Regions from separate parts of the Paenibacillus sp. MB22_1 genome, predicted to be linked through region 1. Evidence: riboswitches for the same ligand, from Rfam matches in the RefSeq annotation. Region 1 holds a riboswitch; each other region holds the start of a gene.

What was found. Region 1 has a riboswitch for cobalamin ahead of ACL02P_RS20785 (anaerobic ribonucleoside triphosphate reductase). Riboswitches for the same ligand answer to the same signal wherever they lie in the genome.
Region 2: linked by a shared signal. The riboswitch ahead of metE (5-methyltetrahydropteroyltriglutamate--homocysteine S-methyltransferase) and the one ahead of ACL02P_RS20785 (anaerobic ribonucleoside triphosphate reductase) in region 1 are both predicted to bind cobalamin.
Region 3: linked by a shared signal. The riboswitch ahead of ACL02P_RS11135 (ABC transporter substrate-binding protein) and the one ahead of ACL02P_RS20785 (anaerobic ribonucleoside triphosphate reductase) in region 1 are both predicted to bind cobalamin.

Annotation. Positions count from the first base shown of each region.
Region 1 is NZ_JBLADV010000002.1:1,956,033-1,960,206, forward strand. It holds gene ACL02P_RS20785 (anaerobic ribonucleoside triphosphate reductase) at 1-1,892, opposite strand, end outside; cobalamin riboswitch at 2,121-2,375, opposite strand; gene ACL02P_RS20790 (MTH1187 family thiamine-binding protein) at 2,699-2,998, shown strand; tRNA gene ACL02P_RS20795 (tRNA-Thr) at 3,070-3,142, shown strand; gene ACL02P_RS20800 (cupin domain-containing protein) at 3,345-3,947, opposite strand; gene ACL02P_RS20805 (hypothetical protein) at 4,105-4,174, shown strand, end outside.
Region 2 is NZ_JBLADV010000001.1:1,577,256-1,581,429, forward strand. It holds gene metE (5-methyltetrahydropteroyltriglutamate--homocysteine S-methyltransferase) at 1-2,174, opposite strand, end outside; cobalamin riboswitch at 2,317-2,515, opposite strand; gene ACL02P_RS07355 (multicopper oxidase domain-containing protein) at 2,735-3,733, shown strand; gene ACL02P_RS07360 (DUF2249 domain-containing protein) at 3,778-4,174, shown strand, end outside.
Region 3 is NZ_JBLADV010000001.1:2,351,912-2,356,085, forward strand. It holds gene ACL02P_RS11130 (FecCD family ABC transporter permease) at 1-551, opposite strand, end outside; gene ACL02P_RS11135 (ABC transporter substrate-binding protein) at 548-1,558, opposite strand; cobalamin riboswitch at 1,804-1,988, opposite strand; gene ACL02P_RS11140 (methyl-accepting chemotaxis protein) at 2,096-3,676, opposite strand; gene ACL02P_RS11145 (response regulator) at 3,935-4,174, opposite strand, start outside.

The DNA.
Region 1 (4,174 bases):
CGAACCTCCGCTTGTTTAGCGGGGTTGAACCGTGTCTGGTAGTCGCCGGTCAGATAACCGGTCACCCGGCGCAAACGGCGAATATGCACTTCGCTCTCATGGCTGCCGCAGGAGGGGCAGCTTGCCCCAATGATCCCTTCAAAGCCGCAGGCCGAGCAGCGGTCGATCGGATGGTTGATGCTAAAATAGCTGACCTGCTGCTGCAGGGCGTATTGCACGATTTTGACGAATGCTTCCGGATTGTTGCGGGCATTGCCGTTAAGCTCGATATAAGAGATGGCTCCGGCGTTGCACAGCCCGTGGAATTTGGCTTCCAGCTCGATTTTTCGTGCCGCACTGATGTTGTAGTAGACCGGGATATGGAACGAATTCGTGTAATACTCGCGGTCCAAAATCCCGGGCAGCGGGCCGTAGACCGCACGGTCGCGTTTGGTGAACTTGCCGGACAGCCCCTCCGCCGGGGTCGCAAACAACGTGATATTGAGATTGTGAATTTCGCTTTGGCCGTCACAATAGTCGCGCATGTAGGCGATCAGGTCGTAAGCTTTCTGATACACGGCTTCATCTTCGCCGTGATGCTTCCCGTACATCGCCTTCATGCATTCGGCCAGCCCGATGAACCCGATGGACAAGCTGCCGTGCTTCAGCAATTCGCCGACCTGATCATCCGGCGCCAGCTGCTCACCGCCTTCCCAGACGCCTTCCCGCATCATGAAATCGGAAGCCTTCGCTTTTTGGGAGGCCTGAATCGAGAAGCGATGCAGCAATCCCTCCAGGGCGATATTCATATAGTGAGTCAGCTCGCGGTAGAAGCCGCGTTCGTCGGGCTCTTTGCGGTGTCCCAACGCGATGCCGTACTTCAAGCCTAGCTTGACCAGGTTCAGCGTATTAAAGGAAAGGTTGCCTTTGCCAGACAGACGATTGCGGCCGAACCGGTCAGCCAGCACCCGGGTGCGGCAGCCCATTGTCGCAAATTCCGTATCCGGATCCGTTGGATCGTAGTACATCAGATTCAGCGGAGCATCCAGGTTGGCGAAGTTGGGATAAAGCCGTTTGGCCGAGCATTCCGCCGCTTTCAGAAATAGGGAGTAGTTAGGTTCCCCCGGATTCTGGTTGACGCCTTGTTTACATTTAAAAATCTGAATCGGGAAAATCGGCGTTTCCCCATGGCCCAGCCCGCGCATCGTGGCCGTGAGCAGGGAGTCGATGACCAGTTGTCCTTCCGGTGAGGTACATGTGCCGTAATTGATGCTGGTGAACGGGATTTGCCCGCCGGCCCGGCTCGACATCGTATTCAGATTATGAATCAGGCTTTCGGCCGCCTGGAACGTCTCGCTTTTGGTTTCCTTGAGCGCATAGTTAAAAGCCTTGGGATACTGATCCCGCAGGTCACTGCGGCTCATCGTGATGTCGCCCAAATCAGCGTTCGCATCGCCTTCTTCAAAATAATCCAGCCCTTTGCGGAAGTACTTGGCGAACGATTTGGCTACGTACGGGGCGAGATCGAAGTCCAGCTTGTTCGCGGACACACCGCCGAATTGGGAGTTTTGCTGGGATTGGAAAATGATCGCTACCAGCGCCATCGCCGTCATGATGGAAGTTGGCGGGCGTACGCTGCCGTTGCCGGTGTTGAAGCCTTTGCGCAGCAGTTTGTCAAACGGGATAAAAATACAGTTCGTTGTGCCGAGGGCGTACTGATCCAAGTCGTGAACATAAACGATGTTATCCTGAATGGCCTGTACCAAGCGAGTTGGCAGTACGAAATGGCTTGCATACCATTTGGAATACTCGCTGCCGAATTTGCTCATCTTGCCGGAGAAGCTCTCTCCATTTAAATTGGCGTTCTCGCGCAGCACCTCAAGATTGCGGCTCTGGACGATTTCCTCGCCCATCCGAATCACTTCATCCAGCAAGGTGTCCCGGCCGGTATACGTCTGGCTTACCCATGCCATAACACACTTCTCCTCCCTGTAAACCGAGCTTTGGTTCAAAATAAAAGAGCATGTCCAACCAACGAGGTAGACATGCCCGAATGCACTGCAAAAAAGTGGACAGACCAAATCAAGGCCCCAACATTTCGGCGGCAAGCGGACACCATCCCTGATCCTCGCAGGTTTTCCGTCGGTGTCTTTCAAACGGGCAGGTCTCCTGGCTTTCGGAACGTTGCTGACGCCTTCCCGCAGCTCATCAAGCATTAAGCTGTAGTGGCATATCGTCAGTCGAACGGCTGGGTCTTCAAGACGATGTAGGCGAACGCCTCGTCTTTAGTACCAAGCTACCGATTACAGTGGCGGGACCGCAGCGGACTTGCACCGCACTTCCCTTTTAAGCTCCGGCGGCTTGTCCGCCGGATCACCCGTTCACACTATATTTTGTTGCGTTGATCTAAGGATAGCCCAAGATATTGTGTTTGTAAATGGGATTTTCCCATTGAAAGCAGACTGAAAATCACGTGAAAATCTCCGGTCCGCGCAACGATGCGGAGAGTGGGGGACAGAAGAAAATTGTGAACATTTATAAATGGGACTGGAGGACTAGATCGGGTTTTACAGAGTGTGTGAGTTTTGGGGACGGTAAGGATATTAGCAGACGGGTTCGGTTGATCTTAGAGAGGAGAGTTGGTTAGAATATACCTGTAGGACGAAAACCAGCTCAGGGATTTGATTCAAACCATTACCAGGAAAGAAGGGAGCCGATTATGGCTATCGCCGAAGTTACCGTTATTCCGATCGGGACGGGGAGCACCAGCCTCAGCGCTTATGTGGCCGAGTTGCATCGGGTGTTGGAGAAGCAGAAGGGCATTACCTTTACCCTCACCTCCATGAGCACGATTATTGAAGGATCGTTAGATGATGTGTTTACTGCGATTCGCGCGATTCACGAAGCGCCGTTCCAATCCGGTGCCGGCCGCGTATCAACCTCGATCAAGATCGATGATCGCCGCGACAAAGCCAGCTCCTCCGAACAGAAGCTGCGCTCTGTGCGCGAGAAACTATAATTTCTTGAAATTGGTGCTTGCATTATTTTTAAAACTCGGTATAATAAATTTTGTTCGCTAAAAACGAACCTGCTGGTGTAGCTCAGCTGGTAGAGCAACGCATTCGTAATGCGTGGGTCGGGGGTTCGAGTCCCTTCACCAGCATCTGATATGCAAGCATAACGCGCCCTCCGAGGTTTTCGGGGGGCGTTTTTGAATTGTTGAAGGACCTTGTTCATCTTCCGAGTGACCTCTTGCTCTTCGCTTGTTAGTTCTTCTCCGTTTCTTTGTTTTCTCCATGCGCTTAGCACTAAATTGTGACCGCAAATAGGGAGGTTTGCTGAAACCTCCCTGTTCCTTGGTGCGCTTACTCTTGCTCCATCGCATCCCTTTTTGTCCGATGCACCGTGCCAAACGGATGGTGCGGCGGGGCATAAATGACATACACCTTCAGCGGCTCGTTGCCGGTGTTGATGATGTTGTGCCACGTGCCGGCGGGGATGAAGACCGCGTCGTCTTCACGGATGTTTCGTACGAAGGTGAGGTGATCCGCTCGATCGCCCATTTGCGCAACGCCTCGACCCTCTTCCACGCGTACAAATTGGTCCGTGTTCGGATGGATCTCCAAGCCGATATCCTCACCGACCGGAATGCTCATCAAAGTGACCTGGAAATGCTTGCCGGTCCAGAGAGCGGTCCGGAAGTTCCGGTTATGCTCGGCGGCATCGCTAATATTAATCACAAACGGCTTTTGCCCGTAATCTTGAAGCGGCTGCCGGTTCCAAGCGTCGTCTTGCGAAGGAGACGGTGCGTATTCAGGATAGATCGGGCTGGGCTCGATATAGTCGGGATAGAGTGCGGGTTGAAATGCCTGCGGATATCCGTATACGAAGTAAGGTTGAGGATAGATGTAAGGATCATACGGAGCGGCGTACGACAAGCCGGGGTACGGTCCGGGAACATAACTCATGTTTGACATAACCTCCAGTTTTTTTATCCATCATATGCCTATTCCTTGCTCCTGTGCTTGTATGAAAATGAGTCAATTCTACTGATGCATTCATCTAAGAATCTTCTTTCTCTCTTACATAGAATAGAGCATACCTTAGTAAAGGGGAGAAGATGGTATGGCAAAAACGCTTTTGGATTACAACTCGACTGTTGTGACTCCGGTGACCAATGGTGTCAACATTCCGA
Region 2 (4,174 bases), on a different contig from region 1:
AAAAGTTCCGGGTCCAAAACTTGGAGCGCCCGCTCGATCAACCGTGCCATCTCCTCCGCAGACGGGACGCGCGGGCTATGAATGTCGTAAACCCCCAGCCCAATTCCAAGCGGATACGTATGCTTCTCAAAACTCTGGATCAGCTCGCCGTGGCTGCGCGACGTTTCGATCGAGATCACATCGGCATCCAGCGCACGGATCTCCTCCAAGATATCGTCAAATTCGCAGTAGCACATATGCGTATGAATCTGCGTCGTATCCCGGACCGATGAGGTCGTCACGCGGAACGCCTTCACCGCCCACTTCAAATAGTTCGCCCAGTCCTTCTGCTTGAGCGGCAGCCCTTCGCGCAGCGCAGGCTCGTCCACTTGGATCATCTCGATCCCCGCTTCCTCCAACGCCTCGACTTCCCTTCGCAGAGCCAGAGCAATTTGATAAGCCACCTGCTCCCGGGACAGGTCGCTGCGAACAAAGGACCAGTTTAGGATGGTGATCGGTCCCGTTAACATCCCTTTCACCGGTTTGTTCGTCAAGCTCTGGGCATAGGCCGTTTCCTTAACGGTCATTGGCCCCGCAAATTCGACGTCTCCATAAATGATCGGCGGTTTTACGCAGCGCGTGCCGTAGGACTGTACCCAGCCTCCTTGCGTAAACGCAAATCCCGGAAGCTTCTCTCCGAAAAATTCCACCATATCGGTGCGCTCGAATTCACCGTGCACCAATACGTCGAGCCCGATCTCCTCCTGGAGCTCAACCCATTTGCGGATTTCCGCTAGAATGAACGCCTCGTACTTCTCTGGGCTCCACTCACCTTTACGCCATTTCTGCCGGGCGGCCCGAACCTCGGCGGTTTGCGGGAAACTGCCGATCGTGGTTGTAGGCAGGAACGGCAGCTGCCACTTCGCCTGCTGCTTACGCCGCCGTTCGGCGAATGCGCTGGCGCGCTCGGCCGGAGCCGCTGCAGTCTGCGCTGCTTCTTCCCGCACCGAAGCAAGGCTGCGGGCCGGATCTGCGGCAAGTACAGCCAAGGCGCGACGATTCTCGGCGAACTGCACCGGCTCTGGTTCTTCCCCATTTGCCGCCCTGCTTAAGCTCACCAACTCCTCCAGCTTCTGCTCGGCAAAGGCCAACGCATCGCGCAATACCGGATTAAGCCGCTCCTCCCCTGCAGCAGATACCGGGACATGCAGCAAGCTGCAGGAAGGCTGCACGATCACATCCGGCGCTCCGGACTGGAGCGAAATCGTCTTCACCAGGCTAAGCGCCTCATCTAAATCCGTACGCCAAATGTTCCGCCCGTCAATCAGTCCCGCTCCTATCGTCTTGCCAGCGGGAAAGCCGTAACGCCGGAGCGCTTCCAGGTTACCGTCCCGGCCGTGTACGAAATCCAACCCCAAGCCGTGCACCGGCAGTTCAATCAGATCTTCGTATCGTTCAACCGCATCAAAGTAGGTTTGCAGCATCAGCCGCAGTCCCGGAACCTCCTGCGCGATCGCCTGGTAGATCAAGCGAAGCCGGTGTACGTCCTCCTCACTTAAAGAGACAACGATAGCCGGTTCGTCGATTTGCACCCAATCTGCGCCCGCCGCCTTCAGCTCGCGCAGCACCTGTACGTATAGCGGCAGCAGCTTGCGGGTCCAAGTCTCGACTTCCCCCGCCGTTTCCCCCTTGGACAGCTTCAGCAAAGTAAACAGCCCAAGCAGTACAGGCCTTCCGTTGATCCCGAGCTCCTGTTTCGCTTCCAGATAAGCCGCCAGCGGCCGATTGACGGTCAACTTGGGATCTCGGTTCCCAAGCTCAGGCACGATATAATGGTAGTTCGTATTAAACCATTTGGTCATCTCACTGGCGGTCGCTTGGTCGTCGCCTCTTGCGATGGCGTAATACAGATCAAGCGATACTTGGTCACCGTTCCATACGAAGCGCTCCGGTACTAGGCCAAACATCGTCGCTGTATCAAGGACGTGATCGTAATACGTAAAATCGCCCACCGGGATGACATCAAGTCCCCGATCCCGCTGCAGACGCAGGTTGTTCAAGCGAATCTCTTTTAATCGAGCATGGAGCTCCGGCTCCGTGATTTTTCCTGCCCAATAAGCCTCGATCTGCTTCTTCCATTCCCGTTGTCCTCCGATTCTGGGATACCCCAGATTTCCGCTAACAAAGTTCCCCATATTCATTGCCTCCCATTGGTAAGTTCAAAACGCGCCAATCCGTAAAGCACAAAAAAGGTCCTCGATAGCATGGCTAAAGAGGACCTTCGATCCGTTGTTCGATGGCTTGCAACTTTAACACCTCCCTATCTCCCGTAGGTACAGCAGTGCTGTCGAAATAGGCAGGTCTCCTGGCTTCGGCATCATCGCCGGATGTGACCTTCCCAATGATTACATCACCAGTGGCATCTCACACATCCGACTCCTCCGTTACAGTGGCGGGACCGCGCCGGCATTGCACCGGACTTCCCTTTTAAGCTCCGGCCAATCTTGGCCGGAACACCTATTTCCGCTATATTCGGTTGGAATATACCTACCATCTTACTTCATCTGCCCCGCGAATACAATATCAAACAGATCGGAATTAACTTATTTATGCAATGAGAATGGGAATCAAATGACAACATTTTCGACAACTTTCATGTGATACCTATCACAATGCGGTCTTCGGACCCATCGTACGATGAAGGTACATCAAGGAGTTATTGCTTAACCATTTCAGATAGAAAGAGGAATGACCGATGAAATCGCGGAACATCCCGAAGCATCTATTGCTTAGTTTGTGCTGTCTGGTCATGATTGCCGCAGCATGGTTTGCGTTCCCATCGGAGACACCCCAGGTCAGTGATACCGTCCTGCAAGAGGAAGAACAGCATCTCCATCCACCGCCAGTTGAGCCAATCATTCAACGGGAAGGCCATACCGTCCGCATTGAAATGACCGCGCAGCAAGCGGATATCGAGATTTCCGAAGGCGTCACTTATCCCGCCTGGACATTTAACGGTACCGCCCCCGGGCCGGTGTTGCGCGTGAAGCAAGGCGATCAGCTGGAGTTTACCTTAAAAAACCTAGATCCAGATATGCCGCATTCGATGGATTTCCATGCGGTCCATGCCGCTCCAAGCGAGAAGTTCGTTGAAGTGATGCCTAACGAGCACGGCACGTTTACTTATCCCGCCAACACGCCAGGCGTGTTCATGTACCATTGCGGAGCAAGTCCGGTACTGCTGCATGTAGCCAATGGGATGTATGGGATGATCATCGTTGAACCGAAGGACGGATACCCTACGGACTCGGATATCGACCGAGAATATACGATCGTCCAAAGCGAGTGGTATGCGGCAAATGATTTGGATGCTTTTCAACAAGGTGATCCGGAGTATGTTGTGTTCAACGGCGATGATTTTACGTTAAAAGAACACCCCTTGCTCGCCAAAGTCGGCGACAAGGTTCGGCTGTACGTCATCAATGCGGGACCAAATCATGTTTCTTCGTTCCATGTGGTTGGGACGACCTTTGATCGCGTCTATCTGGACGGGAATCCAAGCAATCAGCTGTACGGCATGCAAACGGTGTTGCTTCCGGCCGGCGGCGGCGCAGTCGTTGAGTTTACCGTCATGGAAGAAGGCGATTATCTGATTTTGACCCATCAGCTGGGTGATGCTAACCTCGGAGCTACGGCGATCCTGCGCGTAAGCCAGGACGGGACAGATCATGGAGAACCGGTGATGAGCCATTAATGAAATACCATTTTCACGCAAATTCATAAACGAGGTGACGTTGGATGAATCGACAAGACGCCAGAATTGTAGAGCTGGACGTTCGAGAGCAACTACGGAACAAACTGGAGCCGTTCCAGCTCATCATGGATACTGTCAAAAAGCTGGAAAAAGACGATCTCTTCGTGCTTCACGCCCCCTTCAAGCCGACCCCTTTGCTCAAGCTTCTGAAAATGAAGGGACTCGTCGGCAAAGCGGTGATGCTAGACAAAGAGCATTGGATCACGACATTTGTCCATAAGAAAAACAAGGCATGGCTCGAAGAGGAAAACGAATCCGTACCAGTTGAAGCAACCGCAGAGATTGCTCCGGCATCAACGGGTGGATCCGGCGAATCTGCCGCCAGCCCTAACATCATCACGCTGGACAACCGTGGTCTGGAACCGCCGCAACCGATGGTTC
Region 3 (4,174 bases), on a different contig from region 1:
TTCGACATTGCCGTTAAAAAGGAGACAACAGCCCCTAGGAACGATTGCATCACGACGCCGGACAAAACCAGACTTTCAATCGGCAGCCGTCCGTTCTCTCTAGCCAGCCAGATCACGATCCATAACGTAACCGCCCCCGCCAGGAACGCAACCATCGGAAGCGTAAAGATCCCAAACAGGGAAAACTGCCATCCGAAAAAGATCAGCACCGCCGCACCGATTGCCGAACCTGACGATACGCCCAGTGTAAACGGATCCGCCAGCGGGTTGCGCAGCACCCCTTGGAAGCCGGCGCCCGCTACGGCGAGCGAAGCGCCGACCAGCATCCCAAGCAGCACGCGAGGCAACCGGACCTGGACGACGATTTGCTCGGCTGCCGTCGTCCAATCCGGCGTGATCAGGCGGTCTAACCCCGGGAGCCTGTGCAGCAAGATCGCCGCGATTTCTCCAGCAGGCACATAAACGGAGCCGATGCCGATGCAGAGCAGCAGCGTCACAACCAGGAGCAAGAGCCCGATGACTCCGTATCCGGCGAATTTGCCGCGCTTCATGGCTGGATCAAATCCGGGTGAACCGCCTTGGCCACTTCAATCAGCCCTTGCGTGACGCGAGGGCCCGTACGGCTCAGCAGGTTATCGTCCAGAGCGATAATGCGGTTCTCCTTCACGGCCGTAATTTGGTCCCAGCCTGAACGGCCTTTGATGATGTCCGCTAACGTCTTGTTATTTTCGTCAACAACGCTTTTCGCGTATAAAATGACGTCCGGGTTCGCTTGGATAATTTGTTCCTCATTGATCTCGGACCATCCCTTGACATCGGAAGCAACGTTGATGCCGCCAGCTAACGTGATCATCTCATCCATGAATTCGCCTTTGCCAACCGTCCATCCCGGAGAAAACTCGATGTAGACCTTCTTCTTCTGGTCTTCACTTAGCGAAGCTACCGCATCGGTTACCGTTTGGACCTCTTCCTTCATCTTGCCGACCACTTCAGCAGCTTCAGCCTGATGGTTGGTAATTTCGCCGATCGTCCGAATATGCTCCATTACTTCGTTGATCGTCTTCGGATTGGACTGGAACACTTTATATCCCATATCCGTCAAGTTTTTGACCGTTGCTTCATCGATCAGGCTCGCCGCAAGAATTAGGTCCGGCTGCGCCGCCACGATTGCCTCGACATTCACCTGGAACCCGCCCATCCGCGGTTTGTCCTTCACCGCTTCAGGATAATCATCCAGGTCGGATACGCCAGCGACTTGCTCGTCCAGTCCCAGTGCAAACAGCGTTTCCGTCTCCGAAGGCGCCAGCGAGACGATACGTTCCGGCGCGGCTTCAAACGTAAACTCTTTACCGGTAGAATCAGTGACGGTATAAGGGTAAGTCGTCTCTTGTGCCGCCGAATTGTCCGCCGCCGCGTTCGTTCCAGCGTTTTGCGTCGGTTGTGCAGCGTCCACTGTGTTCCCTGTCCCCGGGGTGACGGCGTTATTGTTACCGCAGGCCGCAAGCACCAGCAGCAACGCCAGCAGCCACAGGCTTCCTAGTCTTCTCCAGTTTTTCATCTCCAGATCTCCCCTTGCTTTATTTTTCAGTAAATAAAGAAACGCCTTGTGTTCCAGCGGTACGTTGTGCAGCCGGCGGCGAAGAAGTCCGGCTAACCCTCTACCGGCACAAAGAAAAAACCCCAATCCTAGCGGATGGGGTTACGTCTACAAAGTCATGCTGTGCGCACGCAAAGCGGAGAGACTCCACGATGGCAGCGCCAAGCCATGATGCTCTTGGCAGAACGTTATCCTTTCCTCGAAGGACCGTCTTGAATTCCCGTGGCAGGTCTCCTGACTTCCAGGTCTCGACGAAAACTCGCCTTCCCATCTCCCTTCGCGGGCGACAGTGGCATCATGAGCTCGTCCCTGTTTACAGTGGCGGGACCGTGCCGGATTTGCACCGGCTTCCCTTTTAACCCGAAGCGGTACGGCATGCTTCACCGTTGCTCCAGGACCTACGGGCACAAATTGTACGCTTGTCTTAAGGCTTTCTTCTCTATTGGATTATAGGGGAAAAGCGGAGGACTGACAATAACTAATCCGTTATTCCTTTGTTTAGCCCCGTTCTAAAGACAAATCGGCTCCCAGGACACCAATGACTTCACCTTCCCGGACAATCGGCACGGCCAGCGTCATGCAACGCCGCTTGGTGATCGCGGAGATATACACTTCGGAGACGACCGTCTCTCCGGCAATCGCCTGGCGGAACCAGTCCCGTCCTTTGGCGTTAAGCAAGCCGGCTTCCGGAATGGATACGATAAAAGAGCCGTCCTTGCGGTTCGACCAGGCCGCTTCTAGACCAGGCTCTGCGGCTAACAGCTGCTCCAGTGCAGCCCGGTGACTAGCCGGCTCCAGCATGCGGAAACACGGCTGTTCGGCTGCCTCCAGCAGCTTCCGGGCATAGGCTTGACCAAGGGCCACCGCGTCTTCGCCACCGGCAGCCGGATCCGCCCCGGAATGGACGGAGTTCAATGATACCATCAGTTCGCCCTGGGCCCGATCCAAGCCCACGACCACCGTCTGCAGCTTGGAAATATGCTCTCGCTCCGATTCCATCCGAGCCAGCGCTCCCTCCACATGGGTGATGCTCCGATTGAGAGCCTCATGCACCTCGCTTAGCATCGCCTCCATATTCCGCGTCAGCTCGGCTTGTTCCCGGCTTCGCTGTCCCGCCTCGGCAACCAGCCCGTTCACTTCTGCCACTTCATCCGCAATGAACCGGATGTCCTCCCCCATTCGCTTCATCAGCGAAATTCCTTCCAGGGCCGAGTCACGTCCCTCTATCAGCGTGGACTTCACACGCTCGACATCCGCCGAGATTTGCTGGAACAACGGGGCGGAGGAGTTGATCGCCCTGGTGCTTTGATCCGCCAACTGGCGCATGCGCACGGCGACGACATCGAAACCTTTCCCCTGCTCGCCCAAACGAGCCGCCTCGATCGACGCATTCAGCGCCAGCAACGCGACCTCTGCCGCGATCTCCTCCAAGCTCCGATACAATGCGCCCAGCTTCCGGGTGTTCCCCTCCAGATCCTCCATCGGCCCCACGATCGACTCTTGGGATTGCGCCAAAGAACGAATGGTGCCGTCTACGGTTTCGAGCGCTCCCGCCATACGCATGGCCTCGGCTCGAGTGTTTTCGCTGCGGGTAAGCAAATGCCCCGCTGCGTCATGGATTTGGGAGGCCGAGGCCGCCACCTCTTCCATTGCCGCCAGGCTCTCCTGCACCTGTTCCAGCGAACGTTCGCTGCTTTGCTTGAGCTTCAGATCCTCGGCCGCTGCAGTATCGGCTAATCGTTGCAGCTGCTCGAGGCTCTCGCTCACTTCGCCAACCGCCGCCTGCAGTCGATCCGCCGCCACTAGCGACTCATTGAATACTGCCGTCCAATCGGTTTCCTCCCGCTGGGATTCACCTGTCCCCGAAGGAGAACGCTTGCCCGCCAGCGCCCCGCCTCCCAGTGCTGCCCGCAGGCCGGTTCCAAAGAACAACGAAGACCCCAAGCTGAGCAAAGTAAATAGCACAAGGCAGGGGATATACCATGGCGTCTTTGCCCATAACGCACAAACAGCCAGGACCGCCGTGAAGCCGACACTAAGCCAAGCAGCGATTCTTCCCAACCTTTCGTTCCGATTCATACTCCCACCCCTGATATGTAAATTTTGCTAACATTATAGAATAGGACTAAAGGTATAGAAAGGAAAAATTTAGGCATTCCGAAGTTGGGTGCAAATAATCGACGGAATTCTGTAAATAAGAAAGAGGAATGTAACACAACACGTCACATTCCTCTTTGAACAACCCATACCATCCTATATCTTGGGTGCAATCTTGCGGCATCCTCTCTCGTCTATTCGTTCATTCTCCCATTGTACACCAGAACAGAACGCTCTTCCCTACTTACTCCGCTTGCCGCTGCTGGCCAGCAAGATGTTAATATTCTGCTGCTGCCGGTATTCATTCGGCGTGACTTGATACTTCTTGCGGAACATCTGCGCGAAATGGCGGATGTCCTGATACCCGAGGTATTCCGCAATCTCCGCGATCTTCAGCTTCGGGTTCAGCAGCAGCTGCTTCGCTTGCTCCAGACGGAGCGAGGTTACGTATTCCTTGTAGCCGAGTCCCACCTTCTGCTT